2 regions of the Bradyrhizobium sp. SZCCHNRI1029 genome follow, and region 2 is predicted to be linked to the other one. Evidence: predicted binding sites of a transcription regulator. Region 2 holds the regulator's gene; the other holds the start of a gene.

Region 1 (15,369 bases), on a different contig from region 2:
CGGCTGCTCGGCATCGCCGGCTATGACGCCTCGCCGATCGACGGCGTCGACGGGCCGAAGACGCAAGCCGCGCTCGCGGCGTTCCTGAAAAGCCGCGGGCTGTCATCCGACGTTGTGTCGCAGCCGAATTTCTTCGCGACCATGGTGGACGCGGTGCAGACGCCCTCACCCACCGGGCTGACCTGGTGCAACGACACCCCGCACAAGGTCATGGCGGCGGTCGGCACCGACGACGGCCGCACCGTGGTCAGCCGCGGCTGGTACCGCATCGATGCCGGCAAATGCCTGCATCCCGACATCACCGGGCAGCCGAAGAAGGTCTACAGCTTCGCCGAGGCGGTCGACGATGAGAACCGCACCATCAAACTGAAGAACAAGCCGCTGAACTGGGGCGGGCTGGTGCAACTCTGCACCCGCGAGAACAAGTTCGAGACATCAGAGCAGGGCGACTGCCCGAGCCGCGGCTTCACCGCCACCGGATTCACCGCCGTCGACATCACCCGCGGCGGCAAGACGCTGCGCTTCGCGTTGCCGTGAGGGGCATAGCGATGTTGCCCACGTTGCCACCACACCCACAGCTGTCATCCCGGCGAACGCCGGGATCCATAACCACCGGCCGAGGTTTGGGCCATCGGCATCAGCCATCATGCCGCAAGATAGCTTCCGCGGTATGGGTCCCGGCGTTCGCCGGGACGACAGCGGAATATGCCGCCCTAGCCGGGCATGATGACCGAAGGCAGGATGGACCGACGCCCACATGACAAAATCCCCTCGCGCCTTCGATCACGTCGACACCTGGGTGTTCGACCTCGACAACACGCTGTATCCGCATCACGTCAATCTGTGGCAGCAGGTCGATGCCAGGATCGGCGAGTTCGTCTCCAACTGGCTCAAGGTCGATGCGGAGGAGGCGCGCCGCATCCAGAAGGACTACTACCGCCGCTACGGCACCACGATGCGCGGCATGATGACCGAGCATGGCGTGCACGCCGACGACTTCCTCGCCTACGTGCACAAGATCGACCACTCGCCGCTGGAGCCGAACCCGGCGATGGGCGCGGCGATCGAGAAGCTGCCGGGGCGCAAGCTGATCCTGACCAACGGCTCGGTCGGCCACGTCGACGCGGTGCTGGCGCGGCTCGGCATTGCCGCGCATTTCCACGGCGTATTCGACATCATCGCCGCCGAGTTGACGCCGAAGCCGGCGCGCGAGACCTATGACAAATTCCTCAAGCTCCATGACGTCGATCCTGCCAGGGCCACGATGTTCGAGGATCTCGCCCGCAATCTCGTCGTCCCGCACGACCTCGGCATGACGACCGTGCTGGTAGTGCCCGACGGCACCAAGGAGGTGGTGCGCGAGGACTGGGAGCTGGCGGGGCGCGACGATCCGCATGTCGATCATGTCACGGACGATCTGACCGGGTTCTTGCAGCGGCTGGTGGGGTGAAACCCGCCACGCATTGAGCTGTCATTCCGGGACGATGCGAAGCATCGAACCCGGAATGACGGAGCATGATAAGCCGCACCTCCCGCGCGGACGGCCCCCGCCACCGATGCGTCCTTGACTCTCCGGGTCCAAATCCCGAAAAAGCCGCCCTGCCCACCATGCTCGTACACGGCCGTCCCCGGCTTTCTGCCCAGGGACCAAGCGAGGATCGACCGATGTCACTGTCCGCCCTGGAATCCACCATCAACAGCGCCTTCGATGCCCGTGATGGCGTCTCGACCACGACCAAGGGCGAGGTCCGCGACGCCGTGGAGAGCGCGCTCGAGCTGCTCGACAAGGGCGAGGCCCGGGTCGCTGAGCGCGGCACTGACGGCAAGTGGAGCGTCAACCAGTGGCTCAAGAAGGCCGTGCTGCTGTCGTTCCGCCTCAACGACATGAGCGTGATCCCCGGCGGCCCCGGCCAGGCGTCGTGGTGGGACAAGGTGCCGTCGAAGTTCGAGGGCTGGGGCGAGAACCGCTTTCGCGACGCCGGCTTCCGCGCCGTGCCCGGCGCGATCGTGCGCCGCTCGGCCTTCATCGCCAGGAACGTCGTGCTGATGCCGTCCTTCGTCAATCTCGGCGCCTATGTCGACGAGGCGACCATGGTCGACACCTGGTCGACGGTCGGCTCCTGCGCCCAGATCGGCAAGCGCGTGCACATCTCCGGCGGCGTCGGCATCGGCGGCGTGCTGGAGCCGCTGCAGGCCGGCCCCGTGATCATCGAGGATGACTGCTTCATCGGCGCGCGCTCGGAGGTTGCCGAGGGCGTGGTCGTCCGCAAGGGGGCGGTGCTGTCGATGGGCGTTTTCCTGGGCGCGTCGACCAAGATCGTCGACCGAGAGACGGGCGAGGTTTTCGTCGGCGAGGTGCCGGAATATGCCGTCGTGGTGCCGGGCGCGCTGCCGGGCAAGCCGATGAAGAACGGCCAGATCGGCCCGTCCACCGCCTGCGCCGTCATCGTCAAGCGCGTCGACGAGCGCACCCGCTCCAAGACCTCGATCAACGAGCTGTTGCGCGACTGATTGAACCGCGGCTGCGGCCGCAGCAACGAATCTCCGGGCCGGCCAAGCCATCGGTCCGGAGGACGTCCATGGACTGGACCTGGTTTCTGTTTCGCTTCCACGGCCGGATCAACCGCGCCAAGCTCTGGCTGTCGTTGCTGGTGGTGCTCTGCTGGATGGTCTTTGCCGCCGCGCTGGTGGCGGGCGCGAGCAGGCTGCTGGGCGGCCCGACGGCCTTCAGCTTCAATCTGACCGACATCTTCGCGGTCCTCGACCCGGACACCTTTCGCGGCCTGACCCGCGCCGATATCGTCCCCGCCACCTTCCACGTCATCCTCACCCCCGTGTTCGTCTGGGTGTTTGCCGCAGGCGCCATCAAGCGGCTGCATGACCGCGACAGGAGCGGCTGGTGGACGGTTCCGTTCTTCGTCGTGCCCGGGCTGGTCAACCAGTACGCGGAGCGCATTCCCGGGACGGTCATTCCAGCGATCGTGGGCGGCGCTGGTGCGCTGCTCTCGCTGTGGGCCTTCATCGAATTGTACTGCCTTGCCGGCGATCCCTGGACCAATCGCTTCGGGCCCAACCCGTTGCCGAAGGTCCGATCCAGCGAACGCTCCCGCCAGCCAAGACCGCCCGCGCCCGCCTGGAACCAGCACAAGGAGCTGGAGTTCACCCCGCACGTTGCGAGCCCGCCGCTAGGGGAAGCGGCAATCGGCAGCACTAGCCCGCCGGCAAAATAGCATGTTAAGCGAAAGGCATGACCGATGCCCTCGCCATCACCCGCGACCTGATCCGCTGCCCCTCCGTGACCCCGGCCGATGCCGGCGCGCTCGGCGTGCTCGAGGCCCTGCTGAAGGACGCGGGCTTTACCACGCATCGCGTGACGTTCTCCGAAGCAGGCACCGCCGACATCGACAACCTCTATGCCCGCATCGGCACCGAGGGGCCGCACATCACGTTCGCCGGCCACACCGATGTGGTGCCGCCCGGCGATGAAGCGGCGTGGAGCCTGCCGGCGTTCTCGGGCGAGGTGAAGGACGGCTACATCTATGGCCGTGGCGCCGTCGACATGAAGGGCGGCATCGCCTGCAGCGTCGCGGCTGCGCTCGACTATCTGCGCGATCACAGCGGACAGCCGAAGGGCTCGATCTCGTTCCTGATCACCGGCGACGAGGAGGACGTCTCGATCAACGGCACCATCAAGCTGTTGAAGTGGGCGGCCGAGCGCGGCGAGCGGTTCGACCATTGCGTGCTCGGCGAGCCGTCCAATCAAGAGGTCATGGGCGACTGCATCAAGATCGGCCGCCGCGGCTCGCAGTCCGGCACCTTGATCGTCGAGGGCAAGCAGGGCCACGTCGCCTACCCGCACCGTGCCTCCAACCCGGTGCCGGACATCTCGCGCCTGATCGTGGCCTTGTCGGACGAACCGCTCGACAACGGCAGCGCGCAGTTCCAGCCGTCGAATCTCGAATTCACCACCGTCGATGTCGGCAACACCGCCAGCAACGTCATTCCCGGACTGGCGCGGGCGAAGTTCAACATCCGCTACAATGACTGCCATACGCAGGAGACGCTGCGCGCGCTGGTCGAGGAGCGGCTGACGAAGGCCTGCGGCAATCGCATCCGCGCCCGCATCGACTGGCTGCCGTCGAACTCCAACGTGTTCCTGACCAAGCCCGGACCGTTCACCGACCTCGCGGTTGCTGCGATCGAGAGCGTGACGCGCCGCAAGCCGGAGCTCTCGACCACCGGCGGCACGTCGGACGCGCGCTTCATCTCGAGCTATTGCCCGGTGATCGAGTTCGGCCTGGTCGGCCAGACCATGCACCAGATCGACGAGCGCGCCTCGGTCGCCGACATCGCCACCCTGACGAAGATCTATCGCGGCATTCTCGATCGCTACTTCGCGTGACCCCCTCTCTGCGCATCATTGCGAACGCAGCGAAGGAATCCAGGACGTCTCCGCGGCAGCGATATCGAGTGGAGCGGCCGCAATTAGTAGTCGACCTTCACGAGGTAAAGCCCTTCCGGCGGCGCGACGACGCCGCAGGCGGCGCGGTTGCGCGCGGCGAGCGCGGCGGCGAGATCATCGGCGGTCCAGCGACCCTGCCCGACCCACACCAGTGAGCCGACCATCGAGCGGACCTGGCTATGCAGATAGGAGCGGGCGGAGGTGAGGATGGTGATCGCATCGCCGTCCCTCACGACGTCGAGCTGATCCAGCGTCTTCTCCGGCGATTTCGCCTGGCATTCGGTATCGCGGAACGTCGTGAAGTCGTGCTTGCCGATCAGCCGCTGCGCGGCTGCATGCATTGCATCGGAATCGAGCCGCTGCGGCACCCGCCAGACGCGGCCGACCTCCAGCGCGAGGTTGGAGCGGCGATTGACGATCCGGTAACGGTAGTGCCGCCTGCGCGCGGAGAACCGCGCTTCGAAGGTGTCGGGCATGATCTCGGCGGCGAGCACCGCGACCGGGTTCGGCCGCAGATGCGCGTTGAGCGCGTCGCGCAGCTTGTCCGGGCGGAACTCCTTGGCGATGTCGCAATGCGCAACCTGGCCGGTAGCGTGGACGCCGGCGTCGGTGCGGCCTGAGCCGTGCACACGCGTGGGCACGCCGCAGGTCGCCTGCACCGCCGCTTCGAGCGCGCCCTGCACCGACGGCAAGGTCTCCTGCAGCTGCCAGCCGCAGAACGGCGCGCCGTCATATTCGATGGTGAGCTTGTAGCGGGGCATTCGGTCTATTGCTGCCGTCATCGCCCGCGCAGGCGGACGATCCAGTATTCGCCGACGTCTCGGCGCGACAATGCACGTCTCGGCGTACTGGATACCCCGCTTTCGCGGGGTATGACAGCGTTACGAAAAACGAGCACCGCGATTCAATGGGGTGCCGCGCAGGAAATCCGCGGCCTTCATCGGGCCCTTGCCGGCGCGCTGCAGCTCGGTGATGCGGATCGCGCCGTCGGCGCAGGCGATGGTGAGCTGCTCGTCGAGCACGGCGCCCGGCTCGCCCGCGCCGCTGGCGAGCGCGCAGCGCAGGAACTTCAAACGCACCGCCTCGCCATCGAGCGTGACCTCGCTCCAGGCGCCGGGAAATGGCGACAGGCCGTGGATGTGCCGCAGCACCGCATGCGCCGGCTTCGTCCAATCGATCCGCGCCTCCGCCTTCTCGATCTTGGCGGCGTAGGTGACGCCCTCCTCGGCCTGCTTCGTCAACGTCAGCCCGCCGCGCTCCAGCGCCGCCATCGCGCGCACCATCAGGTCGGCACCGATCCGCGAGAGGCGATCGTGCAGATCGGACGCCGTCATCGCGTCAGTGATGGGCAGACGCTCGGCCATCGCGACGTCGCCGGTGTCGAGACCGACATCCATCTTCATGACCATCACGCCGCTTTCAGCGTCCCCTGCCATGATGGCACGGTTGATCGGCGCGGCGCCGCGCCAGCGTGGCAGCAACGAGGCGTGGAGGTTGTAGCAGCCGAGTTTCGGTGCATCGAGAATCGCCTGCGGCAGGATCATGCCATAGGCGACGACAACGGCGGCATCGGCCTCATGGGCGCGGAACGCAGCCAGCGCGTCCTCGGTCTTCAGCGTCTTCGGCGTGAGCACGGGAATGCCGAGCCGGCGCGCCTCGGTCTCGATCGGCGTCGGCACCAGCGCCAGGCCGCGGCGGCCGCCGGGTTTGGGCGCGCGCGTATAGACCGCCGCGATCTCGTGGCCGTGGCCGGCGAGTTCGAGCAGGGTCGGCACGGCGAAATCCGGCGTGCCCATGAAGATCAGGCGAAGCGGCATCTGGTGGAAGATCCTGCATTGCCGAATCCTCCGCGTCATGGCCGGGCTTGTCCCGGTCATCCACGTCGAGCTGCCTGTAACGCGCGGCGCGACGTAGATGCCCGGGTCAAGCCCGGGCATGACGGAGGAGAGAGTTGATCGTTACTCGCTGGCGCGCTTGGCGGCCTTGGCGAACTTCTTCATCACGCGGTCGCGCTTGAGCTTCGACAGATAGTCGATGAACAGCACGCCGTTGAGATGGTCGATCTCGTGCTGGATGCAGGTGGCGTAGAGCCCCTCGGCATCCTCCTCGCGAACCAGCCCGTCGAGATCGGTGAAGCGCACGCGCACCCGCGCCGGCCGCTCGACCTCCTCGTAATATTCGGGGATCGACAGGCAGCCTTCCTCGTAGACCGACAGCTCGTCCGACTTGGCAACGATCTCCGGATTGATGAAGACGCGCGGCTCGCGCTTGCCTTCGCCGTTCGCGTCGGGCTTGGCCAGATCCATGGTGATGACGCGCAGCGGCTGCGCGACCTGAATCGCTGCGAGCCCGATGCCCGGCGCGTCGTACATGGTCTGAAACATGTCGTCGACCAGCTGCCGGATCTCCGGCGTGACCTTCTCGACCGGCTTGGACACCAGCCGCAACTGCCGGTCCGGCAGGATGATGATTTCTCTTAGGGACATGGCGCGCGATTTAAGCCGCGGAACCGGCGCGGTCAATGTGAGGGTGCGCGGTTAAGACTTCGCTAACCATGAATTTCAACGCCTCGTTAACCATGATTCTTAACCTGGCCTTAACCATAAATGTTCTCTCTTCGTTCGCGAGCTTGTGCGAATCGGATAGACGGGCGTGATGACCGCCGCCAGCCAGTCCCTCAATCCTGTCGTCATCATGATCGGCGACCTTCCGGTCCGCGCCAGCGATGCGCTGATCGGATTTGGCGTGCTGGTGGTGCTGCTGCTCGTGATGATCGTGGCGGCCGTGGTGCGTTCCGGCCGGCGCGGCGCCGAGCTCGCGGCCCAGCAGGCGATGCGCAGCGATGAGATCGAACATCGGTTCAGCGAGATGATCCGCGTCCAGAGCGAGGCCTCCGGCCGGGTCGACGCGATGGCGCAGCTGCTCGCCGGCCGGCAGGTTGATCTTGCCCGCAGCGTCAACGAGCGGCTCGATGCGGTGACTCATCGCGTCGGACAGTCGATGGAGCAGAGTACGCGCCACACCATGGATAGTCTGCGCGTGCTGCACGAGCGGCTCGGCATCATCGACAATGCCCACCGTGATCTCAGCGAGCTGACGACCCAGGTCACGACCCTGCGCGACGTCCTCGCCAACAAGCAGTCGCGCGGCGCGTTCGGCCAGGCGCGGATGGAGGCGATCGTGCAGGACGGACTGCCGAAGGGCAGCTACGCGTTCCAGTACACGCTCGCCAGCGGCAAGCGGCCGGACTGCGTCGTGTTCCTGCCCGACGCGCGACCGCTGTGCATCGACGCCAAGTTTCCGTTGGAAGCCGTGACCGCGCTGCATGATGCGGAGACGGACGAGGAGAAGCGCACCGCCGCACAGCGCCTGCGTACCGACGTGCTGCGTCACGTCAACGACATCGCGGAGAAATATCTGGTGGTCGGCGAGACGCAGGACACCGCGCTGATGTTCGTGCCGTCGGAATCGGTCTATGCCGAGATCCATGATGGCTTCGACGACGTCATCCAGAAAGCGTATCGCGCGCGCGTCGTGCTGGTGTCGCCGTCGCTGCTGATGCTCGCGATCCAGGTCATGCAGCAGATCATGAAGGACGCACGCATCCGCGACGCCGCCGACCAGATCCGCAACGAGGTGATCCATCTCGGGGACGATCTCGGCCGCCTGCGCGAGCGCGTGCTCAAGCTGCAGAAGCATTTCGGCGATGTCGGCGAGGACATCCGCCAGATCCTCATCTCGGCCGACAAGATCGAGAAGCGCGCCGCCCGCATCGAGGAGCTCGACTTCAGCAAACAGGACACGCCGGTGGAGTCGCCACGCATCGCGCCGGCTACGGGCACCGCGCCGGATTTGTTTCCGCTGGCGGGACGCGTGCAGGCGGGCGAGTGATTGGGCAGCTGCCCCTGTCGCAGCTTGAATTTTGCCAAGACTGTCATCGTCCGGCTCGCGGACGATGACAGCTGAGATGGGGAGCGTTTCTTGCGCCAATCTGCTACCACCCATCCATGACCGTACCTGAGGCTTCTTCCGACATCACCGCGACCGGCGCAAAGCCCGAGGCTGCGCCAAGAGCCCCCACCTGGCGCGAGAGCATGGCCGTCTATCTGCAGCCGCGCGTGCTCGTGGTGCTGTTCCTCGGATTTTCGTCGGGGCTGCCGCTGGCGCTGTCCGGCTCGACCTTGCAGATCTGGATGCGCGAGCTCGGCGTCGACCTCGGGACCATCGGGCTATTCGCGCTCGTCGGCACGCCCTACACGCTGAAATTCCTCTGGGCGCCGCTGGTCGACGCGCTGCACGTGCCGCTGCTGACGCGCGCCTTCGGGCGGCGACGCGGCTGGCTGGTGTTCGCGCAACTGCTGCTGATCGCCGCCATCCTGCTGCTGGCGTTGACCGATCCGGCGCACGCGCCGTTCATGGTGGCGCTGGCCGCGCTGCTGGTCGCCGCGATGTCGGCGACCCAGGACATCGTGGTCGACGCCTTCCGCGTCGAGAGCCTGCCGGAGAGTGAGCAGGCCGCGGGCATGGCGGCGTATGTCGCCGCCTACCGCATCGGCATGCTGGTCTCGACCGCCGGCGCACTGGTGGTGGTCAGTGCATTCGAGAACTCGGGGCTGACGCGTCCGTCGTCCTGGATGTGGGGCTATGTTGCGATGGCCGGACTGGTGCTGATCGGCACGATCACGGCCCTCGCGGCGACCGAGCCGGCCCAGTCGCAGCAGGCGGAGGCCGCGATGGGGGCGGACACCGCGCTCACCCGCGTGATGCATGCGGCTGCCGGGGCCTTCGTCGAGTTCCTCGGCCGACGTGATGCGCTCACGGCGCTCGCCTTCGTCGTGCTGTTCAAGTTCACTGACGCCTTCTCCGGCACGATGACCGCGCCGTTCGTGATCGATCTCGGTTTCAGCAAGGTCGACTACGCCGCGATCGTGAAAGGCGTCGGCCTCGCCGCCACGCTCGCCGGCGGCTTTGCCGGCGGCTTCGTCGCGCGGCGCTATTCGCTCGCCATCAGCCTGTGGATCGGCGGCATCGTGCAGGCGCTGGCCAACCTGTCGTTCTCATGGCTCGCCATCGTCGGCGTCAATCAGTGGGCGCTGGCGCTGGCGATCTCTGCGGAGAACCTCACCAGCGCGATCGGCACCGTGATCTTCGTCGCCTATCTCTCTGCGCTGTGCCAGAACCCGCTGCACACCGCGACCCAATATGCGCTGCTCACCGCGCTCGCCGCGGTTGGACGAACCTATCTGTCATCGGGCGCGGGCTATGTGGCGAAAGCGACCGGCTGGCCTGCATTCTTCGTCATCTGCGTGCTCGTCGCGATCCCGAGCCTCGTGCTGCTCGCTTGGCTGCAACGGCGTGGGCATTTCGATGATTTGGGGCCGGTGAAGTTGTAGCTGCCGCCTCACCGTCAACTGTCGTCACTCGCGAAGGCGGGTGACCCAGTATTCCAGAGACGTCAGCTATCCACCGAGGGGCCGCGGCGTACTGGATCGCCCGGTCGAGCCGGGCGATGACTGCAGAAGTCAGGAGGCGGCGCTCGCAGCGTCCCAAGTGTCACCGCTTCACCAAGCTCCACTTGGTCACGACCGCCTCGCTCATCTGCCCCGCATCCTGGGCGCAGGCGATCTCGTCGACCTTGACCGCGATCTGCTTGCCGAGCAGGCCCTTGAGCTGCGAGGCCTGCGCCGTGTTCGCGGTGACGAGCTGGAACGTCTCCGGTCCGGTCTCGAGATTGCACAACCCGCTCGGCGGCGGCAGGCGGCGCGGCTCGCTGGTGATCTGATAGGCGGCGGAGGGCTGGCCCGATTTGGCGCCTTTCAGCTTCAGCGCCGTCAGCTCGCCCGACAGCACGTCACCGGCATTGAGCGGACGCCCCGCCTTCTGCGGTGCCTCGCTTTGCTGCGCCAGCACCGACGGCGCCGAGAGTGCCGCCAGAATCGCGCCCAAAGCCAGCCGTTTGCCGAATCCGCGTTTCGTCATCAATTCACTTCCGTCTGTGCTTAGAACAAGGTCCGCTGCCGCATCGCGGCCGAGAGCGTGCCTTCGTCGAGATAGTCGAGCTCGCCGCCGACCGGCACGCCATGCGCCAGCCGCGTGACCTTGACGTTCGCCTCCTGCAGGAGGTCGGTGATGTAGTGCGCCGTCGTCTGGCCGTCGACCGTCGCGTTCAGAGCGAGGATGATCTCCTGCACCTCCGGCGCATGCGCGCGCTGCACCAGCGCGTCGATGGTGAGATCCTGCGGACCGACTCCGTCGAGCGGCGACAAGGTGCCGCCGAGCACGTGATAGCGGCCGTTCGAGGCCTTGGCGCGCTCCAGCGCCCAGAGGTCGGCGACATCGGCGACGACGACGATCATCGCGGGATCACGCCGCGGATCGGTGCACACCGTGCAGGGATTCTGCGTATCGATGTTGCCGCAGGTCTTGCAGACCTGGATGCGATCGATCGCGACCTGCAGCGCCGAGGCAAGCGGCACCATCAGCGCCTCGCGCTTCTTGATCAGATGCAGGGCGGCGCGCCGCGCCGAACGCGGCCCGAGGCCGGGCAGGCGCGCGAGCAGCTGGATCAGGCGTTCGATCTCAGGACCAGCGACGGCCATCAGTTCACGAATGTCATCAGGTCAACTAACCAAAACCGAAGCCTGGCGGCAGGCCGAGCTTGCCGGTGATGGCCTGCATCTTCTCCTGCATCGCGGCTTCCGCCTTGCGCCGCGCATCGCCATGCGCGGTGACCAGCAGGTCCTCCAGGATCTCGGCCTCCTCCGGCTTGAGCAGCGACGGATCGATCTTGATGCTCTTCACGTCCATCTTGGCGGTCATGCGCACGGCAACCAGACCGCCGCCCGAGATGCCCTCGACCTCGACGTTGCCGAGTTCCTCCTGCATCTCCTGCATCTTCGTCTGCAGCTGCGCCGCCTGTTTCATCATGCCGAGAAAGTCAGCCATCGGAGCACCTCATCATCAGCCATCTTGTTGAGCATGATCTCCGCGCAAACGCCTTTGGCGTTTGTCGCGAGGAAAACCGGTTTCCACTTTTCCGGATCATGCTCTAGAAATCATCATCGTCGGACTCGTCGGGCGGCTCGACAGCACTGGCGTCCGATTCGGGCGGCTCGGGGGCGAGCCGGCGCACTTCGACCACCTTGGTGCCCGGGAACCGCGCCAGGATCTCCTGTACGCGCGGATCGGCCTCCGCCGCCGCCTCTCGCTCGCTCTTGGCGCGCAGGTTCTGCTCGCGCAAGGTCGCCTGACCCGGCTCGTTGGAAACGATCACCGTCCAGCGCCGGCCGGTCCAGTCTTCCAGCTTGCGGCCGAGGTCCGAGACAAGCGAGCGCTGCGCCGTCCGTTCCAGCGCGATCTCCAGCCGTCCCTCTTCGAAGCGGACCAGCCGCACGTCCATCTCCAGCGCGCTCTTGGTGATCAGGTCACGATTCTTGCCGGCCAGCGCGACGAGTTCCTGAAAGCTCGCGATGCGCAGCGCGGGCTGGTCCTGTGTTGCCGGCGCCGGCTGTGACGACATCGCCTGCGGGCGCATCGAACCGCCGACCGCAGCGAGCGTCGGGCCTTGCGCGCGCGGCGCCTGCATCGGCGCCGACGTCATCACAGGCGGCGTTCCCGCGCTCATGGTGGATGCCGGCGCAGCACGCGCTCCGCCGCCGTTCGTGACAACGGGAGATCCGCCGCCGTTCTGGTCGATCATCCGAATGGCTTCGTCGGGCGTCGGCAGATCGGCCGCGTAGGCAATCCGTACCAGCACCATTTCCGCAGCGGCGGCCGGGCGCGTCGCACCTTGGGTCTCGGCAATGCCCTTGAGCAGCATCTGCCACATCCGCGACAGCACCCGCATCGACAGCTTGGTGGCGAAGTCGCGCGCGCGCAGCCGCTCGGTCTCGCTGAACGCGACGTTGTCGGCCGTGGCCGGCACGACCTTCACCCGGGTGACGAAATTCACGAACTCGGCCAGATCCGACAGCACGACCACGGGGTCGGCGCCGACGTCATATTGCTCGCGGAATTCCTTGAAGGCGGCGGCGATGTCGCCGCTGGCGAGATGGTGGAACAGGTCGATCACGCGGGTGCGGTCGGCGAGGCCCAGCATCTGACGGACATCGTCGGCGCGGACTTCGCCGGCGCTGTGCGCGATCGCCTGATCGAGCAGCGACAACGAATCGCGCACCGAGCCTTCGGCGGCGCGCGCGATGATGCCGAGCGCCTCGGGCTCGATCGTCACGCCTTCCTTGGTCGCGATGCCCGAAAGATGCTTCATCAGCACGTCGGCCTCGACGCGGCGCAGATCGAAGCGCTGGCAGCGCGACAGCACCGTCACCGGCACTTTGCGGATCTCGGTGGTCGCAAACACGAACTTGGCGTGCTCCGGCGGCTCCTCCAAGGTCTTCAGGAAGGCGTTGAACGCCGCTGTCGACAGCATGTGGACTTCGTCGATGATGTAGACCTTGTAGCGCGCGCTGGCCGGCGCATAGCGGACGCTGTCATTGATCTGGCGGACGTCGTCGACGCCGGTATGGGACGCCGCGTCCATCTCGAGGATGTCCATGTGCCGGCTTTCCATGATCGCCTGGCAATGGGTGCCGAGCACCGGCATATGGATGGTCGGCCCCTTCACCGAGCCGTCCGGCAGCTCGTAATTCAATGCGCGGGCGAGAATGCGGGCGGTGGTCGTCTTGCCGACGCCGCGGACGCCGGTCAGAATCCAGGCCTGCGGAATCCGGCCGGTCTCGAACGCGTTCGAGACCGTGCGCACCACGGCCTCCTGGCCGATCAGATCTGCGAAGCTGGAGGGGCGGTATTTGCGCGCCAGCACCCGGTAGGGCTTGGCGGGAGCGTCGGCGCTGTCAGGCGGAACAGGTGGGGCGCCAGCGTCGGTCATCGAGCGATCCGCAAGTGAGCATTCCAGGCCGGCATCGATCGCGATCGTCGACGCAATCAGCCGGAGCGCGGTCGAGCGCCCGCCCTGCGCGGGGTCCCCGCCATCTTTGCGCGATTCGCTCGAGAAAACAGGTAGGAGACTGACGAGCGACCCGATCCGGACCTCGTTAGGGCTGCTTCCTTCCGGACCTGACCCGGTTGGCGAGTGGCTCGTCCACCGCCAATCTCCCGCTGCCTATTTGGGGCCAAATGGTCCGGAAAGCAAGCGCGAGCTTCGCCGGCCTAGTCTACCGCCCCGCGGGCTTGTGCCGCAGCTCGGAAAGGCTTTAGGTGCCCGCGAGCTCCCCACCTGACCATCCGCCAGGAACCGCCGCATGCCCGAATCAGCCTGGTCGCTGCATCCGCAACTTGCGAAGGATACAATCGACATTGGCGACCTGCCGCTGTCCCGCGTGCTGGTGATCAAGGACGCGAACTATCCTTGGCTGCTGCTGGTGCCGCGGCGCGAGGGCGCGGTCGAGATCATCGATCTCGACGAGGTCGCGCAGGCGCAGCTGATGACCGAGATCACGCGGGCGTCACGCGCGCTCAAAGAGATCACCAAATGCGACAAGCTCAACGTCGCCGCGCTCGGCAACATGGTGCCGCAGTTGCACGTCCACATCATCGCGCGACGCACAAGTGACGTGGCCTGGCCGCGACCGGTGTGGGGCGCCGTGCCGCCTGTGCCCCACGATGCGCAGGAGGTGCAGCAGTTCATCAGCGCTATCAGGCGCAAGATCTGGCTAGGGTGAGAGATGTCGCCATTCGACTTGTTTCCGTTGGGCAAGCCGGCCTTCGTCGGCCATCCGATCGATCGCGCCGCCCATCTGCGCTTCCATGACGAGAGGCTGCTCGGCTTCGAGAGCAAGCCGTCGACGCGGGCCTATGTCGTGCATCGCGATTCGCTGGTGCTGAAGCGCGAGGGCGACAAGCTGCGCGCGCTGCTGTCGATCGACGAGGCGCTGAAGTTCGGTGCCAATCCGGGAACGATCTTCCTCGGGCTGCAGGACGAAGCGGCGGTGTTCGGCATGGGCATCTCGCCGGCGGCCGTCGAGAAGCTCGCCGGGCGCGACGATGTGGCGGTCACCGAGCTGCGCGGGATGGCGATGCAGGGCGCGATCCCGGTCGACCAGTTGGCGACGATCGCGATGGCGAAGTCCCTGGTATCATGGCATCAGCGCCACGGCTTCTGCGCCAATTGCGGCGCCAAGACCGCGATGCGCGAGGGCGGCTGGAAGCGCGAATGCCCGAGCTGCAAGACGGAGCATTTCCCGCGCACCGATCCGGTCGTGATCTCGCTGGTCGCCTCGGGCGACAAGTGCCTGCTCGGGCGGCAGAAGCAGTTTCCGGCCGGCATGTATTCCTGCCTCGCCGGCTTCGTCGAGGCGGCTGAGACGATCGAGGACGCCGTCCGGCGCGAGGTGTTCGAAGAATCGGGCATTCGCTGTACCGACGTGACCTATTACATGACCCAGCCTTGGCCCTATCCGTCGTCGTTGATGATCGGTTGCAGCGCCCGAGCGCTCAACGAAGACATCGTCATCGACCGCACCGAGCTCGAGGACGTGCGCTGGTTCAGCCGCGACGAGGCCCGGCAGATGCTGCTACGGCAGCATCCGGACGGCTTGGCGGGACCGCATCCGTTCGCCATTGCTCATCATCTGGTCGGCCGCTGGCTGAAGGAGAACGACGAGCGGTAACAGGAAACCAGTCCGGCCCTCTGCGGAAACGGCCGGACCCGGCCGCAAAGGGCTGAACGGCCGATCCTTGCCTTGGAACGATTTTCTCTATATGAGGGTTTTATAGCCTTCCTATGGAACAAGTTTCTCCATGACCGACGTCGCCGCCCAAGGCTCCGAGGCCAATCGCCGGCTCGATGCCATTGACCGCAAGATTCTGATGGTCCTGCAGGAGGACGCATCGCTCTCCGTCGCCGAGATCGGCGATCGGGTCGGATTGTCGTCGACGCCGTGCTGGAA
Region 2 (15,369 bases):
CCGTTTCGAACATCCCGCTTGGCCTGGATGTCGTTGCGCAGGCCTTCACCAGCGACGTCGGTGTCGACAACGAGCCGATCTCGTTCCGCGGCGGCTATGTCTGGTTCGAGGTTCTCGGCATCACCCCGCCGCGCGATCGCCCCCTCGACGAGGTCAAGGATCAGGTCGCCGCGCGCTGGCGCGACGACGAAGTCGCCACCAAGCTGCGCGCGAAGGCCACCGAGCTGGTCAAGAAGCTCAGCGAGGGCGGCAAGCTCGCCGACGAGGCGGCATCGCTCGGCGTGAAGGTCGAGACGGCCAGCGCGTTCAAGCGCGACGCCTCGGTGCCCGGCGTCCCCACCGGCGCGATCACCGCCGCATTCCGCACGGCGAAGGACGGCGTCGGCCAGACCGAGGCTGATGGCGGCCGGCGGTGGATTGTGTTCCGTGTCACCGACATCATCGAGCCGAAGGTCGACCTCGCGTCCGAAGACACCAAGAAGCTGAAGGACCAGTTGCAGCGCGCGCTCGCCGACGAGCAAGGCACGGCCTATGTCATGAAGCTCGAGAAGGACATCGGGACGACGATCAACGAGGCTGCGGTGGCCCAGGTGGTCGGCGGCAACAATCAGTGACGGGTTTGCTAGGGGCACGCGTGATGGACGATCTCAAGTCGATCATTGGCAAGGTGGCGACCGGCGCGCCGCTGTCCCGCGAGGAGGCGGCGTCCGCCTTCGACAGCATGATGTCGGGCGAGGCGACGCCGTCGCAGATGGGCGCGCTGCTGATGGCGCTGCGCGTGCGCGGCGAGACGGTCGAGGAGATCACCGGCGCCGTCAGCGTGATGCGGGCGAAGATGCTGCGCGTCGATGCGCCGGCGAGCGCGGTCGACATCGTCGGCACCGGCGGTGACGGCTCCGGCTCGGTCAACGTCTCGACCTGCGCCTCCTTCATCGTGGCCGGCGCCGGCGTGCCGGTCGCCAAACACGGCAACCGCGCACTGTCGTCCCGCTCCGGCGCCGCCGACGTGCTCGCCGCGCTCGGCGTCAAGATCGACCTGAAGCCTGACCAGGTCGGGCGCTGCGTGCGCGAGGCCGGCATCGGCTTCATGTTCGCACCCGCGCATCATCCGGCGATGAAGAACGTCGGGCCGACCCGGGTCGAGCTCGCCACCCGCACGATCTTCAATCTGCTCGGTCCCCTGTCCAATCCGGCCGGCGTCAGGCGCCAGATGGTCGGCGTGTTCTCGCGGCAATGGGTCGAGCCGTTGGCCCACGTGCTGAAGAATCTCGGCTCGGAGGCCGCCTGGGTCGTGCACGGCTCCGACGGGCTCGACGAGATCACCTTGACCGGCCCGACCTTTGTCGCCGCGCTGGAGAACGGTCATATCCGCACCTTCGAGGTCACGCCCGAAGAGGCCGGGCTTGGCCTGTGCGGCAGCGACGGTCTGAAGGGCGGCGACGCCGAAGCCAACGCGGTGGCCCTGCAGAGCGTGCTGGACGGCCTGCCGAGCCCCTATCGCGACGTGGCGCTGCTGAACGCCGCGGCGGCGCTGGTCGTTTCCGGCCGCGCCAAGACGCTGAAGGAAGGCGTCGCAATCGGCCGGGATTCGCTCGACAGCGGCGCTGCGGCGGCGCGGCTGAAGCAGCTGATCGAGGTCTCCAACAGCTGATCCACCGGAGCGTGCCATGTCGGACATCCTGACCAAGATCGAAGCGTATAAGCGCGGGGAGATCGCGGCAGCCAAGCGGGCATGCCCGTTGCCGGAGCTCGAGGCCCGCGCGCGTGACGCTTCGCCGCCGCGCGGCTTCGTTGCCTCGATCCGAGCCAAGCATGCGAACGGTGACTACGCGCTGATCGCCGAGGTGAAGAAGGCCTCGCCGTCCAAGGGACTGATCCGCGCCGATTTCGATCCGCCGGTGCTTGCCAAGGCCTACGAGGCCGGCGGCGCGGCCTGCCTGTCGGTGCTGACAGACACGCCGTCGTTCCAGGGCCATCTCGACTTCATGGTCGCCGCGCGGGCCGCGACCGCCCTGCCCGTGCTGCGCAAGGACTTCATGTTCGACACCTACCAAGTGATCGAGGCGCGTGCTCACGGCGCCGACTGCATCCTCATCATCATGGCCGCGCTGGACGATGCCGCCGCTGCGGACATCGAGGCTGCCGCGCTCGCCCACGGCATGGATGTCCTGATCGAAATCCATGATCGCGCCGAGCTCGATCGCGCGCTGAAGCTGCGCTCGCCGATGATCGGCATCAACAACCGCAACCTGCGAACCTTCGAGACCACGCTGGCGACCTCCGAAGCGCTGGCGCCGCTGGTCCCGGTCGAGCGTCTTCTGGTCGGCGAGAGCGGCATCTTCACGTCGGCCGATCTCGCGCGCCTGGCGCGCGTCGGCATCCAGACCTTCCTGGTCGGCGAGAGCCTGATGCGGCAGGCGGACGTCACGGCGGCGACGCGCGCGCTGCTTGCGCGCAATGCCGCCTCCGCCAGCGCGGCTGAGTGACCATGTCCGACAAGTCGCCCGACGCTCCCGCCCTCACCCACATCGACGCCCGCGGCGAAGCCCGCATGGTCGACGTGTCGGACAAGGCCGCGACCGAGCGAACCGCGACCGCCGAGGGCCGCGTCGTCATGAGCCCGGCGACGCTCGAGCTCATCCTGTCCGGCAACGCCAAAAAAGGTGACGTGCTCGGAACTGCCCGCATCGCAGGCATCATGGCCGCCAAGCGGACCTCCGAGCTGATTCCTCTGTGCCACCCGCTGGCGCTGTCCAAGGTCTCCGTCGACATCACGCCCGATGCCGCGCTACCCGGCTGCCTCGTCAGCGCCACCGTCAAGGTGACCGGGCCGACCGGCGTGGAGATGGAAGCCCTGACGGCCGTGTCCGTCGCCTGCCTGACCATTTACGACATGATCAAGGCGGCCGAGCGCGGCGTACGCATCGAAGGTATCCGCTTGACCGAAAAGATCGGCGGCAAGTCCGGGCACTATCGCGCCTGAAGAGATTACCAAGCCAAATACAACTTCGAATTAATTGTTCGCTAACTCAACTTCCTAACCTCACTTCCATCGCGGACCGATAGCAATGGTTGTGGGAGGGACATCGTAGCGGTCCATCCCGAAGCGCCGATCGCAAGCGTATTCAGGATCGATGACGACCGATACCACCAGTCCAGGGAATGCCCTCAGAGCTTCGACCGACCGCGGTGGACCGATCCGCTGGCTGGTCGGCGGAGGCCTCGTGCTGATTGCAGCCATCGCGATCGGTACGACCATCATGGCCGACAGTTTCCGGGAACGCGCGCTGAACAGCGCGACGCGCGAGCTGGAGAACACCGTCCTCCTGCTGGCGCGCCATTTCGATCAGCAGATGGAGGATCTCGGCGCGATCCAGCGCGATCTCGCCAACTACGTCCGACAGAACCACATCGACAGCGGCGCCCGCTTCAAGGAGCAGATGGGAAGCGCCGCCGTCAATGCCATGCTGAAGGACAAGCTGAGCGCGGTGACCTATGTCGGCGGTTTGAACATCTTCGACTCCGACGGCAACCTGATCAACTCCGGAGCGGCCTGGCCGGTGCCGCCCGTCAACATTGCCGATCGCACCTTCTTCAAGCGGCTGAAATCCGATCCGACCGCGCCGCAACTGCTGATCGAACCGGTGGTGGGCCGGATCACCGGCACATATGTCGCAGTCATTGCCTTGAAACTGACCAGTCCCAACGGCGAGTTCCTGGGCATCATCAGCCGCAGTCTCGAACCAATCAATGTCGAGCGGTTCTTCGCCTCGGTCGCGCTCGGGCCCGACGCGGCGATCTCGATGATGCATCGCGACGGAACCCTTCTGGCCCGCCATCCACGCCATGAGGGCATGCAGAACCAGAACTACAAGAACGCGCCGATCTTCCGCCAGATCCTGGCCGGCGATGGCAACACCACGGGCATTTTCAGCAGCCCCGTCGACGGCGAGCACCGCATCGGCGCATCGCACCGGCTGACGAGCTATCCCTTGATCGTGACTGCGACGACGACGGTCTCGGCGGCGCTCGCCGACTGGCGCGAGCAGATGCGCTTCCTGATCGCCGTCGGCGTGACGTCGGTGCTGCTGATCGCCGGCATGCTTTACGTCGTGGTGCGTCGGTTGATCAGCGACCACGACGCCTCCAGCCGCCGCTTGACGCTGGAGAAGGAACGGCTCGACAAGGCCGTCAACAACATGACCCAGGGCCTCTTGCTGTTCGATGCATCGGAGCGCCTGGTCATCAGCAACCAGCGCTACGTCGACATGTACGGCCTGTCTGCTGACGTCGTGAAACCAGGCTGCACGTTTCGCAAGCTGATCGCGCACCGCAAGGCCACCGGATCGCTGGCGGGCGACGACGTCGAATATGCCGATGCGGTGCTGCGCGACATCGGCCGCAAGACCTCGCAGATCATCGAGACCACGGACGGTCGCTGGATCCAGATCGTCAACGAGCCGATCGCGGGCGGCGGCTGGCTCGCCACCCACGAGGACATTACCGAGCGCAAACGGTCCGAGGAGCAGATCACGCATCTGGCGCACTACGACGCCCTGACGGATCTGCCGAACCGCACCCTGTTCCACGAGCGCCTCAAGGAGGAGCTGACCGGCGTCCCCCACGGCCGGCGCCTCGCGCTGCACTACATCGACATCGACGAGTTCAAGGGCGTCAACGATTCGCTCGGCCACCTCATCGGCGACGAGCTGTTGAAATCCGTCGCGGCGAGCCTGAGCGCCTGTGTCGGCACCGCGGGGTTCGTCGCCCGCCTTGGCGGCGACGAGTTCGCCGTGGTCCAGACGGCGATCCGCAACCGGGAGGATGTCGAACAGCTGATCGAGGATATTCTCGGCGCGATCCGCGCCCCGCGTGACTGCCTCGGCCATCAGCTCACGGCCGACGCCTCGATCGGCGTAGCGATGATCCCCGAGCACGGCACCGATCTCGACCAGATCATGAAGGACGCCGATCTGGCGATGTACGCCGCCAAGGCCGCGGGACGGCGCACCTGGCGCTTCTTCGAGCCCGAGATGGACGCCCAGATCAAGGCGCGCCACCAGCTCGAGGTCGACCTGCGCCAGGCCATGGCCGACGATCGACTCGAGGTCTACTACCAGCCTTGTCTGAGCCTGCAGGACGACCGCATCGTCGGTTGCGAGGCGCTGGTGCGCTGGAAGCATCCGACCCGCGGCGCAGTCTCGCCGGCCGAGTTCATTCCGATCGCCGAGGACACCGGCCTCATCAACCTGCTCGGCGAACGCGTCCTCCAGGTCGCCTGCACCGAGGCGGTGAGCTGGCCGGACGACATCCGGCTCGCCGTCAACGTCTCGCCGGTGCAGTTCAAGAGCGGCACCCTGGCGCTCAAGGTCGCCAACGCACTTGCGACCTCCGGCCTGCCGCCGCATCGGCTGGAACTCGAGATCACCGAAGCGGTGCTGATCCGCGACGACGACGCGCTCGACACCCTGCACCAGTTGCGCGCGCTCGGCGTCCGCATCGCGCTCGACGATTTCGGCACCGGCTATTCGAGCCTCAGCTATCTCCAGCGCATTCCGTTCGACAAGATCAAGATCGACCGCTGTTTCGTCAAGGACATCACGGAGAGCGAGGGTTCCGCGGCGATCGTCCAGGCCGTGGTCAACATCGCCGCCATCCGCAAGATGTCGACGACCGCCGAGGGCGTCGAGACCGAGGCGCAGCGGCAGCTGCTGAAGCGGCTCGGCTGCTCGGAGATGCAGGGCTATCTGTTCAGCCCTCCGAAGCCCGCAGCCGACGTGCGGCAATTGTTCGCTGCGCAGCGCGCCAATCCCTCATCCGGCCGCCGTTCGCGCTCGGACGCCGCCTGAGCCGGTTCCGAACCGATAAATACCGTTGCAATTTGAGGCTTTTCCGCAAGCCAGATTCAAACCCTGCCCACCGGTCGTCCCTTGAAGTCCACGGCTCCGCCATGATCTACGGGACACAGACGGACATACTCCGTGTTCGCCTGTACACGCTGGTCGAAAACCACGGCGGGACGGCCTCAGGGCCGCCCCGTCGGGTGTGAGCATCGAGCGTCGCAAGCCGCGCACCCGCCCGCTTCGCAGATCAGTTCGGCACGGCCGCCTTGGCGCGGACGTCGGCGTTCACCGTGACGCCCCGCAGCACGTTGAATGCGGCGTGCAGCGCCTTGTCGTCCTTCTCGTCCGGCGGAACGTAGGACTGCGAGCCGGTCTGCTCGGTGCCGTCGGGCGCCGAGAGATGGCCGCGCATGCCGGCCTCACCCTTGAGATCGCCGCGATCCTTCAGCTCGTCCGGCACGTCCTGCTTGACCTCGATGTCCGGCGCGATGCCCTGCGCCTGGATCGAGCGGCCCGACGGCGTGTAGTAGCGCGCCGTGGTCAGCGCCAGCGCGCCGTTGCCGGCGCCGAGCGGAATGATGGTCTGCACCGAGCCCTTGCCGAACGAGCGCGTGCCGACCAGGGTCGCACGCTTGTGATCGTGCAGCGCGCCGGCCACGATCTCCGACGCCGAGGCCGAGCCGCCATTGATCAGCACCACCAGCGGCTTGCCCTTGGTGAGGTCGCCGCCGCGTGCGGTGAAGCGCTGCGTCTCCTCAGGATTGCGGCCGCGGGTCGAAACCACCTCGCCTCGCGAGAGGAACGTGCTGGAGACCGACACCGCCTGATCGAGCAGCCCGCCCGGATTGTTGCGCAGGTCGACCACGTAGCCGGCGAGCTTCTCCTGCGGGATCTCCTTGGAGATGCTGGCGACCGCCTTGCGCAGACTCTCGGTGGTCTGCTCGTTGAAGGATGTGATGCGGATATAGCCGATGTCGCCGCCTTCGGTGTGATAGCGCACCGGGCGCACCTTGATGATCTCGCGCGTCAGCGTAACGTCGAGCGGTGCGTCCTTGCCCTTGCGCATGATGGTGAGCTTGGTCTTGGTGTTGACGCCGCCCTTCATCTTGGCGACGGCCTGCTCGAGCGTCAGTCCCTGCACCGCCTCGCCGTCGATCTTGGCGATGAGATCGCCCGAGAGAACGCCGGCCTTGGACGCGGGCGTGTCATCGATCGGCGCGACGACCTTGACCAGGCCCTCCTCCATGGTGACCTCGAGACCGAGTCCGCCGAACTCGCCGGACGTGGTCTCCTGCATGTCGCGCCAGGACTTGTCGTTCATGTAGCGCGAATGCGGATCGAGCGAGGACACCATGCCGTTGATGGCGCCTTCGATCAGCGCGGGATCGCTCGGCTTCTCGACATAGTCGGCGCGAACACGCTCGAACACCGCGCCGAACAGATTGAGCTGCGAATAGGTGTCGGCCATGCCGGCCGCGGCCTTGGCCTTGGCCACGAGTTGCGCGCCGTCGGGACCCGTCACCATCAGGGTCAGACCGACGCCGGTCATCGTGCCCGCCAAGAACAGCCAGTTTTTTCGCATTGTTTGCTTCCCGAGCGTTTGTTGGATGGCCGGCCGATCAAATGGTCCGCACGCATCGCCGGCGCGATTTGTGTTGCGAACACACACCACATTTCCGGTTTCTTCAAGGCCGATATTGCGCCGCCGTACCGGGGCCCGACCGCCGGCGCTCGCATCCGAAATGGACGTTCACAGGCTGAAATCAAGCTCAAGGCTGCGCCGGCGCCGGGCCCGGCTGAACATACCCCGTCTTTCACGGACACCCATGATCACAATTCGACGAGCCGTGTACCACGCCGCGATTTGATGGCCTGGGCCTGCGGGGCGCCGCTCCCCGCGCGCGCCCGGGAAGCTCGAGTTCGGAATGGCTTGCTCCCGGCCCGCTCGATGGGCAATGCTCCGCAGCAAAACCGCAAGCATGACAGTCGCTGGGAGGCAAACATGAACCAACGGACCCCGATCGAGGCCGGGTGGCGGAACGTCGAACTCGGCTCGAGCGACGAGAAGTTCCAGAACCTGCACGAGCTCATCCGCAAGGCGCGCGCCCAGCTCAACCAGAACGCCTGGGACTACATCATCGGCGGGGCCGAAACCGAGACCACGCTGCGCCGGAACCGGATGGCGCTCGACGAGATCGCGTTCCGTCCGCGCGTGCTGCGCGACGTGTCCAGGGTCGATGCCTCGGTTGAAACTTTCGGACGCAAGCTGCGCCTGCCGGTGGTCATGGCCCCGGTCGGTGCGCTCGAAATCTTCGATCCGGCAGGGGCGGCCAGCGTGGCCCGCGGGGCGGGCCGATTCGGAGCCGCGCACATGCTGAGCTCGGTGTCGGAACCCGGGCTGGAGAAGACCGCCGAGGCCGCGCCCGACGCGCTGCGAATCTTCCAGCTCTATGTCCGCGGCGACGACGCCTTCGTCGAGGACTATGTGAGCCGGGCGGTCGCCAACAGCTACACCGCGTTCTGCCTGACCGTCGACACCGCCCATTACAGCCGGCGTGAGCGCGACATCGCCAAGCGCTACGTCCGCGAAAGCCGGCTGCGCGCGACCGGCGGCGACCACCAGAAGGCGCTGAGCTGGCACACCGTCAAGCTGATCAAGGACAAGTTCAAGCTGCCGCTGATCATCAAGGGCATCGCGACCGCCGAGGACGCGCAGATTGCGGTCGATCACGGCGTCGACTGGATCTACGTCTCCAACCATGGCGGCCGCCAGCTCGACCATGGCCGCGGAGCCATGCATGTGCTGCCGGAGATCGTCGCCGCCGTGAAGAGCCGGGCAAAGATCATGGTCGACGGCGGCTTCTGCCGCGGCACCGACATCGTCAAGGCGATCGCCTCCGGCGCCGACCTCGTCGGCATCGGCCGGCTGCAATGCTGGGCGCTCGCCGCGGCCGGCGAGGACGGCATCCTGCGCATGCTCGAGCTGCTGGAGGACGAGGTGATCCGCACGCTCGGCCTGCTCGGCGTCACCTCGTTCGCGGAGCTGAACGCGTCCTATCTGCATCCGGCGGCCGCCACCAACCTGCCGAGCGTGGTCAGCGCGTTTCCGCTGGTCGACATCGAGCCCTACCGGTATTGAGGAGGCGCCGCTTCCGTCCCACGCAAGGCATCGTCGACCCGCCCCATGCCCGCCTCCGCTCTCCGCCCCGGCGTCGCCGACGCGCTGCTGTTCGACCTCGGCCGCGTCGTCATCGACATCGATTTCGTCCAGGTGGTCTCGCGCTGGGCAGCGCATGCCGGCTGTCCGCCGGAGCGCATCGCCGCGCGCTTCGTGCGCGACGAGATCTATCACGGGCACGAGCGCGGCACCGTCTCCGATGCCGCGTTCTTCGCCAACCTGCGCCGGCAACTCGGCATCGACATCACCGACGCGCAGTTTCTCGACGGCTGGAACGCGATCTTCGTCGGCCCGATGCCGGGCATCGCCCCGCTGCTCGCACGCGCGGCTTCGAGACTGCCGCTCTATGCCTTCTCCAACACCAACCAGCCGCACATCGATCACTTCTCGCCGCGCTATGCCGACCTGCTTGGTCACTTTCGCGAGATCTTCCTGTCGTCGTCGATCGGCCTGCGAAAGCCGGATGCCGAGGCGTATGATCACGTGGTGCGGGCGATCGGCGCGCCGGCCGAGCGGATCGTTTTCTTCGACGATCTCGCTGAAAACATCGACGGCGCGCGAACGAGCGGGCTGCAGGCGGTGCTGGTGCGCTCGACGGCCGACATCGCCGCGGCGCTGGAGGCGCTCGGGATCTGATCGCGTCGCGCAAGGGTGCGTCATGGCCAGCGGCGTGACGTTCTGAAAGGCTGCGCTCGCAATGACGGTGCCCACTCGTGCAAAATTGTTCTCGCGACACGATGTGCCCGAGCTTTGCTGCTCTCATTTCACCCTCCTCCAATCGGAGGGCGCAGGGAATGCCGGGCTGCAGGCCGCAACCCATGGCCCGCCTGCAGAAAAAAAGCAGGCGGCAGTCACCACAGGTCCAGCCGACATCCGGCATTCCCTGCGCGATGGTCTTCACGCTTATACGCGATCTCCCCGGTGCCCGGCTTGTTGGCCACCGTCGCCGACGGGATCATCAGCACCCTTCGGCTTGGCATCAGCTTCGGGATGCCAGGACCACGCGACTTCACGTCCGCGCCATGCCGTTCGTCCGCGCGCCATCAGGGCACGCTGCGACACGTCGCGGCCACCGCATCCCGCGCTCCACGTCCGTGACGATCGCGAAGCGCCCCTCCTGTCGAGCACGGGACCAAATCAGCATAGCAGCTTTTTCCGAAAAAGCGAATCCTAAATGCGACCGCCGGCAACGGCGCCATCCGGCCCGTCTCCCGCCACATCCGCTGGCCGCAGACGAGCCGGCGCCTAAGCGCATCGGCATCGGCGGCGAGATCGTCAAGATCGCGCCGTGCTCGATGACCATCGTCGGTACGCTCGCCGATTGGTCGCAATGGACCGGCGTGACCTTCGACAGCTCGGGCTAGATCGAGGTCCCCGGTGCTCTCGTGCCCGTGCTCGCGTCGGTCGAGCACGACCGTGCCGCCTATGTCGAGCCGAATGTCTGGATTCGGCATCCGCTCTGACGCGGTGCAGGTCGTCCGCGCGACGATCAACGCGCCGGCACGACGCGCTCGTTGAGAAATCCGATCACCACGTCGAACGCCTGCCGTCGATTCCGCTCCATCAGGATCATGTGCGTGCCCTGCCCGATCTCGACCAGGCGCTTGTATGGCGCGCTCACGAGGCGAACGAACAGGTCGTGCGCCATCCCGAAGCGGACATCCACATCCCATTCCGTCGCGAGCACGAGAACCGGGCAGTCGATCGTGCTGGGATCGTAGATCGGCTGGTCCACGGTCCAATGCTCGTCCATGTGGCGCGTGCAGATCGAGGGCGTCGCGGCAACGCATATGACGATCGCCTATGACCGGCGCGGATTTGGTGAGACGGTCGCCTATGAGGAAGCTCATTCTCCGGTCGAGGACCTGCTCGCCGTCGTCGACGCGCTCGCGCCGGGGCGGCCGGCGACGCTGATTGCCTGCTCGCAAGGAGGCCGCATCGCGCTCGACTTCGCGCTTCGCCATCCGTCACGTATGGCATCGCTGGTGCTGATCGCACCTTCGATCAGCGGCGCGCCGGAGCCGGTCTATCCACCGGAGATCAAGGCGCTAACGGCGTCGTTGGCCGCTGCCGAGGCCGCACAGGATTGGGATCGGGTCAGCGCTATCAAGACGCATCTGTGGGTCGACGGTCCCTTGCAGCGCGAGGGACGCATCTCCGGCGAGCCGCGCGAGACGTTCCTGAAGAAGAACGCCGCCGCACTCCGCGCGCCGCCAACCGGCGCGACTCTCGATATGGCACCAGCCTTCCCGCGCCTCGCGGAGATCGTCGCGCCATCGCTCGTCATCTGGGGGGACTTGGACTTTCCTCACATCCAGCAGCGAAGCAGGCTGCTCGCCGCAACAATGCCGAACGGGTCAGGACATGAGCTGGCCGGAACGGCGCACCTGCCGAGCCTGGAACGTCCGCAGGAGGTCATGCGGTTGATTGCGGACTTTCTCGCGCGATCGTGAGGCAGCGGCCCGGAAACGGCCCACAGCAGACGGTCAGAACGCAGGGAGCGGCCTAGGCCCTTGGCCGCGCCGTGCGCGTTCGGTTAGAAGGCGATTCATTCGATCTGCCGTCTCCGTCCGAAGGAACTCTCATGGCCCTGATGCCGGTGTCTGATGCGTTGTCCGCCGTGCTCGCCGGCGCCGAACCGCTGGCCGAGGAGCAGGTCGGGCTGGACGAAGCGTTTCACCGCATCCTGGCGCGGGACCTCGCGGCGCTGCGGACGCAGCCGCCCGAGGCGATGTCGGCGATGGACGGCTATGCCGTGCGCGCGGCGGACGCCGCCCAGGCCAAGGCGCGGCTGAAGGTCATCGGCGAGGTCGCGGCAGGGCGTCCGTTCGATCGCGTGGTTGGACCCGGCGAGGCGGCGCGGATCTTCACCGGTGGCGTTGTCCCGGAGGGCGCGGACGCGGTGGTGATCCAGGAGGACACGATCGCCGAAGACGGCCACGTCGTGATCACCGAGGCCGCGATCAAGGGCCGGCATATCCGGCCGGCGGGCGTCGACTTTCACCAGGGCATGGTGCTGCTGAAGTCCGGGCGCCGGCTCAGCGACCGCGACCTGTCGCTGGCGGCCAGCATGAATCATCCGGCGCTGCCGGTGCGGCGCCGGCCGAAGGTGGCGCTGCTCGCCACCGGCGACGAGCTGGTGATGCCGGGCTCGACGCCCGGCCCGGGCCAGATCGTCTATTCCAACGGCTACGCCTTGCGGGCGCTGGTGCGCAACGAGGGCGGGACCCCGATCGATCTCGGCATCGCCGCGGATACGATGGAGGCGACGATCGCCGGCATCCGCCGGGCCCGCGAGGCCAAGGCCGACATCCTGATCACGACCGGCGGCGCCTCGGTCGGCGATCACGACCTGGTCAAGCAGGCGCTCGAAGCCGAGGGCGTCGAAATGGCGTTCTGGAAGATTGCGATGCGGCCGGGCAAGCCGATGATGCACGGACGGCTCGGCGACATGAGGGTGATCGGACTGCCCGGCAATCCGGTGTCGTCCTATGTCTGCGCCATCCTGTTCCTGGTGCCGCTGATTCGGCGGCTGCTCGGCCGTGACGAGGCCGTGATGCCGCGCGAGACCGCCCTGCTCGGCCGCGAACTGGGGCCGAACGATTCGCGCGAGGACTATCTGCGGGCGCAGCTCGAAGAGCGCGCCGACGGCACGCTGATCGCCACGCCGGTGACGCAGCAGGATTCGTCGCTGCTCGGGAATCTCGCGCTCTCGCAGGCGGTGGTGATCCGGCCGGCGTTTGCGCCGAAGGCGCCTGCCGGCAGCCCGTGCGAGATCCTGCGCCTGCCGAACTGAGCCGCTTCCCCGGTAAAGCCCGGTCTGTTCATCATATTTTTAGGATTGCGGAACACACATCGAACATATAGTGTTCGTTCATGATTTGTTTTTAGTATGTTGCGGGCGACGCGATGACGGTCCGACTCCAGGGCGCTCTCAGCCGGTTTGTGCGCGAGGCGCAGCTCTTGGACTCGGACGACAACAAACCGGGGACCAGGTCGAGATGCTGACGCGCAAACAGTACGAACTTCTGCGGTTCATCAACGAGCGGCTCAAGGAAGCCGGCGTGCCGCCGTCCTTCGACGAGATGAAGGATGCGCTCGATCTGCGCTCGAAGTCCGGCATTCATCGCCTGATCACGGCGCTTGAGGAGCGCGGCTTCATCCGCCGGCTGCCGAATCGCGCCCGCGCGATCGAGGTGATCAAGCTGCCCGAGCTGTCGCAGGCCGCGGGCAACCGCCGCGGCTTCACCCCATCGGTGATCGAGGGCAATCTCGGCAAGGTGCGCACCAGCACTCCCGCGCTGGACGATGGCGAGCGCCCGGTCGCGGTGCCGGTGATGGGCCGCATCGCCGCCGGTACCCCGATCGAGGCGCTGCAGACCCGCAGCCACACCATCAGCGTGCCTGCCGACATGCTCGGTAACGGCGATCACTACGCGCTCGAGGTACGCGGCGACTCCATGGTCGATGCCGGCATCCTCGACGGCGACATGGCGCTGATCCAGCGCAACGAGACCGCCGACACCGGCGACATCGTGGTGGCGCTGATCGACGATGAGGAAGCGACGTTGAAGCGCTTCCGCCGCCGCGGCGCATCGATCGCGCTGGAGCCGGCCAACACCGCCTACGAGGTACGCATCCTGCCGCCGAACCGGGTGAAGATCCAAGGCAAGCTGGTCGGGCTGTACCGCAAGTACTGATCGCGAATGGGATCGGTCGATCGGCGGCGGGCGCACGCGCTTTCGCCGCCGATCGGAGGCTGCCCAGCAAAATACGTCACGCGCGAATGCACCTCATGATGTGCAGCGCGGCATGCTCAAACGCTTGTGATCGGCCGCGGGCACACGCGATGCAGATCAGCGCAGAATTGCCGCGAAGCGCGCGCTAACATCACCATCGATGTCCACTCTGATAGAGGCCTGCGCCTGTCCGGGGGGAGCGTGGGTCGGCTATCTCTCAACGAGGAGCGATCCGATGTGTGACTACAGCCTCCATGCGGTTGCGTCCCGTCCCGCCAAGGTCGGCGAGACGTTGATCTCGATGACCTTCCGTGGCACCGCCACCCGCGGCTTCGCGCTGGAGAGCGAGCCGACCGTCGCAGTCTGCATGCTGCCCGGCACCGAGTTGGCCTTCGCCGAGGACGTCCGCTACGACAGCCGCTGGCTCTGGACCCGGACGATCCGCGAGCGCGTCGCAAAGTTCAACAGCATCGAGACTCACATTCCCGATCGCCATCACGACGCGATCGAATTCGCCGACGGGCGCCACGTGCTGGTGACCCAGCTCTGCGAGGGTCAGCGCGTCACCGTGCTGCAATTGCCGGTCAGCAAGCAGCCGGCGGAGCGACGCCCGGACATCGCCGAGGACGTGCCGCCTTCGCAGGCCACACCGATTCGCCGCATCAGCATCACCTGAGGGGTCTCCGCATCGGCATTTCTCTCGGTCGTGAGCGAGCTTTCGACCGTGGGAGATTTGGGTTCTGCAAGCGCAAAGTCCTCTCGGGCGAACCTCACGCCCCGGCATCGCATCGGATAGGAACGACATCCCTCGGCCGCCATGATGTGCCGGGGGAGCCTGCCGCCGTGGTCAACAAGATCGATTGGAACAAGGCCGCCGGGATCACCGAGCCCCGGTGCGATATGCTTGTGTTCGGATGGCTGACAGTCACGGCTGACGACATCGCCATCTGGCAACGCTATCCGCGCGCTGCGTTCACGCTGGCCGAAAGCCCCGCGCTGTTCGATGGACCTGGCAACATGGACCTGGCGACACCGAGTATCATCTCGGCACGTTCGAGCTGCCCGGCACTCAGTCTTCCTCGCCCTGCTCCGTCTCCGGCGGCGTCGCGTCCTGAGGCCGCGCGGCCGGCGCGCGCGGCGTCAGCGTCGTGTCGAACTCGCCGGCCTCGGCGGGCGCCGGCCACCATGGGCGGTCAGTGCCGCCGGCGCGCGCCGGCGTGACGGCGAAGCTCCTGCCCCGCCGCACCAGCATCAAGGCGCCCTGCTGCCGCAGCCGCTCGCGATCGATGACGGCCGCCGCGCAGGATGACGGCGCGGCGCGCGCGGTGACGATGAGCGCGGCACGGGCGCAATCATCGGCGAGCGCCTCGGCGCGCAGGGTCAGGGCGGCGATTCGGCCGTCAGCCATTGCCGCCACGCAGCCCGCCTCGTCGCAGGAGACGCCATCGGTGAGCGATGAATCCGCCGGCAGCCGGGCATCGGCGTCGGCCGCGAGCCACTCCTTGGTGGCGAACACGTCCTTGCCGGTGCGCATCACATGCAGGCGCCCGTCACGGCCGCGCACCGCCACCGCGCGCCCATCGCCGGCGATCAGCACGTCGGGCAGCGG

Evidence for each region. The regulator LexA, encoded in region 2, represses DNA repair genes until DNA is damaged. The targets are predictions, from matches to a motif close to TGTTCNNNNTGTGTTCNG.
Region 1: the regulator LexA is predicted to act here: its motif matches at 7,070-7,087, upstream of QW861_RS17425 (DNA recombination protein RmuC).

Annotation. Positions count from the first base shown of each region.
Region 1 is NZ_JAUEUK010000005.1:527,962-543,330, reverse strand. Features, by position in the region: gene QW861_RS17465 (DUF1036 domain-containing protein) at 1-537, shown strand, start outside; gene QW861_RS17460 (pyrimidine 5'-nucleotidase) at 758-1,450, shown strand; gene dapD (2,3,4,5-tetrahydropyridine-2,6-dicarboxylate N-succinyltransferase) at 1,666-2,511, shown strand; gene QW861_RS17450 (DUF805 domain-containing protein) at 2,580-3,230, shown strand; gene dapE (succinyl-diaminopimelate desuccinylase) at 3,248-4,402, shown strand; gene truA (tRNA pseudouridine(38-40) synthase TruA) at 4,486-5,223, opposite strand; gene fmt (methionyl-tRNA formyltransferase) at 5,344-6,279, opposite strand; gene def (peptide deformylase) at 6,421-6,948, opposite strand; gene QW861_RS17425 (DNA recombination protein RmuC) at 7,118-8,353, shown strand; gene QW861_RS17420 (AmpG family muropeptide MFS transporter) at 8,470-9,855, shown strand; gene QW861_RS17415 (hypothetical protein) at 10,016-10,441, opposite strand; gene recR (recombination mediator RecR) at 10,462-11,061, opposite strand; gene QW861_RS17405 (YbaB/EbfC family nucleoid-associated protein) at 11,087-11,407, opposite strand; gene QW861_RS17400 (DNA polymerase III subunit gamma/tau) at 11,511-13,349, opposite strand; RNA gene ffs (signal recognition particle sRNA small type) at 13,481-13,577, opposite strand; gene QW861_RS17390 (HIT family protein) at 13,723-14,142, shown strand; gene nudC (NAD(+) diphosphatase) at 14,146-15,090, shown strand; gene QW861_RS17380 (Lrp/AsnC family transcriptional regulator) at 15,221-15,369, shown strand, end outside.
Region 2 is NZ_JAUEUK010000003.1:248,762-264,130, forward strand. Features, by position in the region: gene QW861_RS10305 (peptidylprolyl isomerase) at 1-614, shown strand, start outside; gene trpD (anthranilate phosphoribosyltransferase) at 638-1,651, shown strand; gene trpC (indole-3-glycerol phosphate synthase TrpC) at 1,668-2,486, shown strand; gene moaC (cyclic pyranopterin monophosphate synthase MoaC) at 2,489-2,983, shown strand; gene QW861_RS10325 (EAL domain-containing protein) at 3,135-5,849, shown strand; gene QW861_RS10330 (S41 family peptidase) at 6,091-7,425, opposite strand; gene QW861_RS10335 (alpha-hydroxy acid oxidase) at 7,846-8,982, shown strand; gene QW861_RS10340 (HAD family phosphatase) at 9,028-9,657, shown strand; gene QW861_RS10345 (hypothetical protein) at 10,116-10,385, shown strand; gene QW861_RS10350 (hypothetical protein) at 10,511-10,774, opposite strand; gene QW861_RS10355 (alpha/beta hydrolase) at 10,773-11,474, shown strand; gene glp (gephyrin-like molybdotransferase Glp) at 11,606-12,817, shown strand; gene lexA (transcriptional repressor LexA) at 13,023-13,721, shown strand; gene QW861_RS10370 (hypothetical protein) at 13,996-14,436, shown strand; partial or broken gene QW861_RS10375 (ComEC/Rec2 family competence protein) at 14,830-15,369, opposite strand, start outside.